Regions from separate parts of the Lysinibacillus sp. G01H genome, predicted to be linked through region 2. Evidence: riboswitches for the same ligand, from Rfam matches in the RefSeq annotation. Region 2 holds a riboswitch; the other holds the start of a gene.

Region 1 (4,437 bases), 1.9 Mb from region 2:
GAATATAATCAGCTTCAGTCACGGGCAAATGAGTTAAGCTCTACACTGAGTCAGTTAAATGCACAAACCAACCTACAGCAAGTATTAAGAGCCTATATGCCAACAGATGGTGCCGTTTATATTTATGATGGTGAACTTTTGAAAACGAAGGTTCAGGCTACACTTGAAATGCAAGAGGTCCCTTCTATTACCTACACAATGCCTGCCATTTGGATCGACGGAACGGTGGTGGACATAACATTGCAGCAATCTATGGAAGAAGTAGAACGGACATTAGATTTGTTAAAGGTCATCTTAGTTGTTGTATCTGTTGTGGCATCGATTCCTATTTTCCTAGCGAGCTTGGTACTTGGGCGACTTATTTTATTACCGTTAGAACGTTTAAATGAGACCATGCGCAAAAGTGCATCTACTGGGAAATATGAAAAAATAGATACCACAGAAAAAGGTGGGGACGAATTAACAAACATTAACCGCACTTTTAATATGATGATGGAGAAGCTTGAACAACATTATCAGAAGCAACAAGAATTTGTATCAAATGCCTCCCATGAATTAAAAACTCCTATAACTGTCATTGAAAGCTATGCAAAACTACTCCTAAGGAGGGGGTTTGATAATCGGGAGGTTGCTCAGGAATCCTTGCAAGCTATTGCCAATGAATCATCTCGTATGCATGAAATGGTATTGCAATTGCTAGAACTAGCTAAAAACAAAGAACAATTGGACGTTCATTTCGAACAACTAGAGCTTGCCCCGTTCTTAAATAAAGTAGCTTTACAAATGGAACAGGCTTATCATCGAACATTTAGAATTGATGAGCAGATTCCAAAGTTTATTTATAGTGATGAAAAAATATTGAAGCAACTACTTTTTATTTTGCTGGATAATGCTAGGAAATATAGTGAGGATGAAGTACGTATTCAAGCCACTGAAACAACCAATCATGTACGTATTACCATCCAAGATTTTGGTATTGGTATTCCAATCGAGCATATTCCTCATTTATTTGAGCGTTTTTATCGTGTAACAGAGGATCGTAATCGTAAAACAGGTGGTTCAGGGCTAGGGCTAGCAATAGCACATGAACTGGCACAACAATTAGGTATAACGATCGATGTGAAAAGTAAGCTAGGGGAAGGCTCAAGCTTTACTTTATGTATACCAAAGGAGGGACAGCAATGAAAAAGTGGATGTTAGTAATTGTTGTTATTATCCTTCTTTGTAGTGGAGTAATTTGGTTTGTTCAACATCGTTATTTTTACGTTCAACCTATTAGTGAAGCGGAGGCTATTCGCCATATTGAGACTATCTACAATGGTCATGTTACACAAGTTGAAAAACAAGGAAATACCTTTGAGATGCTTTTTACGCGTGAGGATGTCAAGTATGCAGCTATACTTGATGTTACGACACAACAGGTAACTGCTCTAATCATGAAAGAAGGACAAAGTAAATTACTATTAACAGAAAAGCAGATCAGACAAATGGTTAAAAAGGAATATGGAGATGTAGAAAGCGTTATGCTTACAGACTCCGTTTATACTGTACGTGTTGAAAATGAGAAAATTCAAAAGGATTTAACCCTTGATGGTTATACAGGCGAACTACTGGCAGAGAAAAAGGTTGAGCCACAAGAACAACCTATCGAAGAGCCTATTATTACTGAGCAACAGGCTATTCAAATAGCTCTTAAGCAATTAAAGGGTGAGGTGGATTCAGTTGATTTTGAAGAAACCTCAGAGGGTGGTTACTATTTAGTTGAGATTGAAACGCAGGAGGACGAAGCTACATTTCAAATTCATGCTGTTTCAGGAAAAGTACTGTCTGTAACATGGGATGACGATCATTAAATCATTCTCATGAGATTCTAATGTTCCTCTTATAGTTCTATCATCTTCACTTGGTAAGCTAAGTTTAGATAAAACAAAGGAGAGATGAACATGAAAAAAATGATAATGATTCCAGCACTAGTAATTACTCTTGGAGTGGGTGCAGCGATTGGCTCGACGACTTTATTATCAGGAAATGCCCAAGAAAAAAAGGTCTTATCCATGCAGGAAATTGAGAAGAAAGCGCTAGCGGTAGTGGATGGTACAGTTGCAAATATCGAATTTGACCAAAATCAGTTTAGCTCTATTTATGAAGTAGAGGTGTATACAGATACAGAAGAATATGATTTAAAATTTGATGCTTATAGTGGGAAATTACTCAAGCAGAAAAAGGAACGTCTAGATGACGATGATTGGGATGATCATATTTCTGCTACAACTGCTACAACAAAAATAATTACAAAAGAGCAGGCTATCAAGACAGCCCAAACAAAAGCAAAGGGTAAAGTGACAAAAATTAAGCTTGATGATGGTGTATATGAAATTGAATTAAAAGACGGTCAATATGAATATGAAGTAGATGTGGATGCAGTCTCTGGAAACATTATAGATTTTGAACAAGGCTTTGATGACTAATTTAATGAGCTGTCTTAAAGGGAGAACATACCTTTAAGGCAGTTTTATTGTTTTTATTGTGGGTATTTACTAGGTATTCAGGAAATTTACTTTAAGAAGTGGTTATTTATATGTTCAAAAAAGAAAAAATTTTCTTCTTTACTTTTTCAATTAGCAGGCGTACTATGACATCATTATAAAAGTTTCAAATTTCTAAATCGCTGAAGCAACTAAACGCGGGGGAACCAATTTTGATGGATGGCATAGCCATTCTTGGGGTGAATCTCTTCCTTATGGAGGAGTAGGGCTACTCAGGCCCGAATCCGACAGCTAACCTCGTAAGCGTTAAGAGCAGAAAAGTGGAGCTTGGCAGACGGATGAGCGTCTACAAGTCTTATTTAGTGATGACTTGTAGGCGTTTTTTGATGTAATTTAGAAAGGCGAAACACATTCTATGAAACTAGAAGGTGTTTATCAATGAAATCCTCATTCAAACGTTATGTAATCGGCAAACCATTAAGATCCGATGCGTTAGGGGAACAAAAGCTAAGTAAAACAAAGGCACTGGCCATATTATCATCAGATGCATTGTCATCAGTAGCCTATGGACCAGAACAAATTTTAATTGTCCTGATGACGGTAGGTACAATGGCGTTTTGGTATTCTTTACCTATTGCCACTGGAGTGGTTATTCTACTCGTGGCACTGATTTTATCCTATCGTCAAGTTATCTTCGCCTATCCACATGGGGGAGGCGCCTATGTCGTATCACGAGAAAATTTAGGCGTGAATGCAGGTCTTGTTGCAGGGGGTTCTTTGCTTGTTGATTATATTTTAACGGTAGCAGTAAGTGTGTCGGCCGGGACAGATGCCATTACATCTGCATTTCCAAGTCTTCATGCTTATAATGTACCCATTGCTATTATATTTGTGATTTTCTTAACGATTTTAAACTTGCGAGGTGTAACAGAGTCAGCCTCTATCTTGGCTTACCCAGTTTATCTATTTGTAGGCGTTATGCTGTTGCTAATCGGGATTGGGCTCTATAATGTGGCAACTGGACCGGTGCCTGCAGAGTTACATCCAAAGATTGGTACACCAGTGGCAGGGATTAGCCTATTTATTTTATTAAAGGCATTTGCATCAGGAAGCTCAGCGTTAACAGGAGTAGAGGCTATTTCTAACGCCATACCTAATTTTAGAAATCCTGCTCCAAATAATGCTGCTAAAACGCTTTTAGCAATGGGCGCCATTTTAGCCGTTTTATTCATCGGGATTGTTAGTCTAGCTTATTTTTATGGCGTTGCACCAACAGCAGAAGCAACAGTCGTTTCCCAACTAGCAGAAGCTAGTGTTGGTCGGAATTTTCTTTATTATATTGTTCAGGGGACAACTGCAATGATTTTAGTACTTGCCGCAAACACAGGGTATTCAGCATTTCCCTTGCTTGCTGTGAATTTATCGAAGGATGGTTTTATCCCAAGAATCTTTCAAATCCGAGGGGACCGTCTTGGCTATTCAAATGGTATTTTAATGCTAGGTATTGCTGCCATTGTTTTAATTATACTTTTTGACGGGGCCACAGAGCATTTAATTCCGCTCTATGCAGTAGGCGTATTTATTCCCTTTACATTAGCGCAAACGGGGATGATGAGAAAATGGTGGCGCGAAAAACCTAAAGGCTGGGTAGCAAGATTTACGATCAACACAATTGGGGCCGCTATCTCTTTCATCGTGGCAATGATGTTTTTTGTGACAAAAATGCCTCAAGTTTGGCCGGTGTTTATCTTTTTACCAATTATTATTTTTGTATTCCATCGCATTAAGCAACATTATCAAGCTGTTGGAGAACAGTTAAGGTTAAATCATGAGGAACTGGCTACTATTGAGGGGAATGTTTTCATTGTGCCAGTAGCTGGTATAACAAAGGTGGTTGAAAACTCCCTACATTATGCCAAATCACTTAAGGTTGATAAAGTGATAGCCTTTT
Region 2 (4,437 bases):
AGCAATAGGACCAATCAAAGCTAAATCAAAACCCATTTTCTATTCCTCCATCTCTTTATCTGTTTGTCTCACAACAATGCGTGAGCCTTCAACTTTAATAATTTCTACATGTTGATTGACATCGATATAGCCACCTTCTGAGACAATATCAATGCGTTCACTACCAAGTACCATTGTTCCAGATGGACGAAGTGGCGTAAGCGTTTTCCCAATTTTCCCTAACAGTTCTGTGCGATTCACATTGGATACATACCCTTCTTCTGTCGTGGTTGCATCCATTAACACAAGCCTGTTTAAGACATGCAGTTTTTTTCCGAAAAATTTCATCAGAATCACCATTCCTATCATCGCTATCACAAGCGCAATGAGAATTGCTACTATCATTTGCATCATATTTGCACCTGCCAGTATCAGACTTAGTACTATTAAGACACCACCTAAAATACCAACAATTCCACCAGGGACAAAAAACTCTGCAATTAAAAGGGCTAACCCAACAATAAATAACAATAATGTTTCATATCCCGCAAAGCCGGCCACCATATGTCCAAAGAAAAATAAACCAAGTGCTGATAAGCCCATTATACCTGGAACACCAAATCCTGGCGAATAAAGCTCCATCACAAGTCCTAAACTAGCGATAGACAATAGAATAGGTACAATGATGGGATTTGTAATAAAACGAGCTAATTTTTCAGAAAAGGTCGGTTCAATGGGAACAACATCACTACCATTTAAGTTGGTTACGTCTAAAAGCTCCTGAAAATCCTTAACCGTCCCTTCAGAATATTTAACCTTTAATGCTTCTGAGGCAGATAGGGTTAACAAATTCTTTCCGCCAGCACGGTATTCTGGTAGTTCATAGTTGGTATCTGCCATTGCTAATGCATACTTAGGGTTGCGCCCTGACGTTTCTGCTGCTGCTTTCATTTGAGCAAGCCAAGCGCTATTAGCCTTTAGGTCGGCCGCATTACCTGCTGAATCGATAACTGCCGCTGCACCGATTGTTCCATTTGGAACCATGTAGATCTCATCCGCATGTAAGGCTAAAAAAGCTCCTGCTGAGTGCGCATCCTTATTAATATAAGCAATCGTCCTTATTTGCGTTGCATCCATAAGCATGGCGATATCATTTGCCGCATTCACAAAACCGCCAGGCGTATGTATTTCTAAGATAATCGCCTCTGCATTGTTTTCTTCAGCCTCTTTAAAAGCTCGTTCTAAAAATGCATGAAGTCCTCGTTCTACTTCATTATGAATCAGAACATGATAAACCTTATTACTGGCAAAAGCCGAAGTTAATGGAAACGCTAACAAAAAAGTCATCCATATCACTAGTAAATAGCTGAGGATTTTCCGTTTTCGCATCTTTTCCCCTCCCTTCTAACATGCCTCTCCTCTGTATATACGGTCAATCATGCGAAAAGTTTCACAAATCTTAAAAATTTATTCACTTATTTATCACTCGATCTAATGCAATTAACAACAGTATGTGCAAAAAAGCCGAATGAATCAAAGTGATTTCATTCGGCTTTTTCATATGTACGTAAAGTTGAGCAATGTAAAATACCTGAAATTAATCAAAAATGTGATTAATTTCAGGTATAACTTTGTCTGCTCAGTGAATCATACAATTGCGTGTTATGAACGTAGGGATTTTTAATGGGAAATTAAATTACCACTTACGTTTACGTGCAGCTTCTGATTTCTTTTTACGTTTTACGCTAGGTTTTTCGTAGAACTCGCGCTTTCTAACTTCTTGAATTGTACCACTTTTTGATACAGTACGTTTGAAGCGGCGAAGAGCATCTTCAAGCGATTCGTTTTTGCGAACGACAGTTTTTGACATCTCTCTTTCCCTCCCTCCGAACACACGTCAATACACAATTAGGCAAATTACCTTCTGTTGTGTACTAAAAAATTATATCGTATTGTCTAATAATGGTCAATAGAAAGTATGCGAAATTATCAAGTGAATTTTTGGTTTTATTTTTGCTCGAATTATTCATACAGAAATCGCCCACAATAAAAATAATTACATTTTCCTAACAATTAAGGGGTTTACAAAAAATAGAATAAGGGCGTAGAATAATCACATTCAATTTCATATCGGCCAAATCTCAACTATTTGAGAACGGAGGAACCAATTTTTTGGGGTTAATTCTGCTTTAGCAGAAGGGATGAGAAAGCTCTTTCGCCATCCTACCCGTCAGCTAACTTCGTCGGCTAAAGCGAAGGAGGTCGTTATTGACCACCATTATTAGCATGCTTTCTGTCATTTTCATGCTCTTATCGTAGGTCTTTTTATTATGCCATTTAACAAACAGTTGTTTACTATTCAGAATTGAGGAAAATAAAATGAACAATTTTAAAAAAGCATTAAACCCTCCAAAAGTTCTCGTATTGGGCTTTGCTCTCATTATTGCCATAGGGACGTTTCTTTTAACAATGCCATTTTCTACTGAGGATGGGAAGGGTTTGCCCTTTTTAGATGCTTTATTCACTGCTACATCAGCTACTTGTGTCACTGGATTAATTGTAGTTGATACAGGTGATACCTTCTCTACTTTTGGAGAAGTGGTTCTTTTATTCTTAATCCAAATTGGCGGTTTAGGATTTATGACATTTGCCACATTATTATTTTTACTACTTGGGAAGAAAATTTCATTAAAAGAAAGACTGCTGCTTAAAGAAGCATTTAATAATATCTCCATAGCTGGTCTTGTTCGATTAGTAAAAAGAATATTGCTTTTTACAGCATGTATTGAAATAATCGGTGGTCTTATTCTATCCATTCGTTTTTCTTTTGATATGCCTATTGGAAAGGCCCTGTATTTTGGATTTTTTCATGCCATATCCAACTTCAACAACGCTGGCTTCGATTTAATGGGTGGCTTTAACGGAATGACTGCCTATGTTGATGACCCCTTTGTTGTTTTCACCATCTGTGCTCTTATTACAATCGGTGGATTAGGCTTTATTGTTATGAATGAATTGTATGAATATCGTGTGACTAAAAGGCTTTCTGTCCATTCAAAAATAGTCTTAGTAACCACACTTTTGCTAACTGCTAGTGGAACCATTTTGATATTTTTGTTTGAGTATGGCAACCAAAAAACACTTGGATCATTATCCGAATGGGGTAAAGTGTTAGGTTCCCTTTACCAAGCGGTTACACCACGAACTGCTGGCTCCAATACACTGGCTATTGGAGACTTAACGCATTCTACATTATTTTTAATGATCATTTTCATGTTTATTGGGGCAGGCTCTGGGTCGACTGCTGGAGGTATTAAAATCACAACCTTTGCTGTTTTAGTGGCTACTATGTGGTCACAAATTCGAGGGAAAGAAGATGTCGTTCTCTTTAGACGCAGGATTTTAAATGAAACAATTTTAAAAGCTATGACTGTGGTCATGTGTGGTATGTTCATTGTTGTATTTGTTACCATCATCCTCAGCATAATAGAACAAAAACATAGCTTCATGATGTATTTATTTGAGGCAACATCAGCTTTTGGAACGGTCGGACTTTCAATGGGATTAACACCTGAACTTACACCAGGTGGCCGGGTTTTAATTATTTTAACTATGTTTGCGGGTAGATTAGGTCCCTTAACTATTGCCTTTGCCATTACAAAACGTCGAAAATCAGAAGCTTTCCGCCACCCAAAGGGGAATATAATGATAGGTTAGATTAGAAGAAGGAGTTGTTAATTAAATGGCTATTAAACAATACGCCGTAATCGGCTTAGGTAGATTTGGCACAAGTGTCGCCCGCAGATTACATGAAGCTGGACAGGATGTTTTAGGCATCGATATTAGTGAGGAAAGAGTTGAAGATGCAGAACCTTATGTAACCCATGCGGTAGTAGCAGATACAACTGAAGAGAAAGCTTTAACATCCATTGGCATTGGAAATTTCGATTGTGTTATCGTGGCGATCGGTAACGATATGCAATCCAGTATATTAACTGTATCGTTATTAAAAGAATTAGGGATCAAAAAAGTGATTGCAAAGGCACTTGGAAAAAGGCATGGACAAGTGTTGGATAAGGTAGGTGCTGATTGGATTATCTATCCTGAAAGAGATATGGGCGAAAGAGTAGCAAATCAGTTACTATCACCTAATATGTTAAATTATATAGAATTATCAAAAGAGTACAGTTTAGAAGAAATCATGATCCCTTCTAAAATGGCAGGATATAATCTTCGGGATCTAGATATTCGAGCTAAATATAACGTCAGTGTGATTGCGATTGTGCGCGAAGGGGAAATAATAATTTCCCCTTCTCCTGAGCAAATTATTGAAAAGGAAGATTTATTAGTAATGATTGGTCATCGAAAAGATCTTACTTTATTCTCAAATATTCAATAACCACAAAAAGGCTGTGTCAAGTTCACCTTGATACAGCCAGCCATAGTTGTCTTAGAAAA

The links. A riboswitch is a leader RNA that binds a small molecule or an ion and turns the genes downstream of it on or off. The one in region 2 is predicted to bind cyclic di-AMP.
Region 1: it holds a riboswitch for cyclic di-AMP, as region 2 does, so the genes downstream of both, PSR12_RS01370 (APC family permease) here and PSR12_RS15640 (TrkH family potassium uptake protein) in region 2, are expected to answer to the same signal.

What each region holds. Positions count from the first base shown of each region.
Region 1 covers NZ_CP118397.1:272,060-276,496, forward strand. Annotated here, with positions in the region: gene PSR12_RS01355 (HAMP domain-containing sensor histidine kinase) at 1-1,185, shown strand, start outside; gene PSR12_RS01360 (PepSY domain-containing protein) at 1,182-1,853, shown strand; gene PSR12_RS01365 (PepSY domain-containing protein) at 1,944-2,468, shown strand; cyclic di-AMP (ydaO/yuaA leader) riboswitch at 2,657-2,806, shown strand; gene PSR12_RS01370 (APC family permease) at 2,925-4,437, shown strand, end outside.
Region 2 covers NZ_CP118397.1:3,071,335-3,075,771, forward strand. Annotated here, with positions in the region: gene floA (flotillin-like protein FloA) at 1-36, opposite strand, end outside; gene PSR12_RS15630 (NfeD family protein) at 40-1,368, opposite strand; gene rpsU (30S ribosomal protein S21) at 1,676-1,849, opposite strand; cyclic di-AMP (ydaO/yuaA leader) riboswitch at 2,102-2,243, shown strand; gene PSR12_RS15640 (TrkH family potassium uptake protein) at 2,359-3,696, shown strand; gene PSR12_RS15645 (potassium channel family protein) at 3,722-4,378, shown strand; gene PSR12_RS15650 (manganese catalase family protein) at 4,430-4,437, opposite strand, start outside.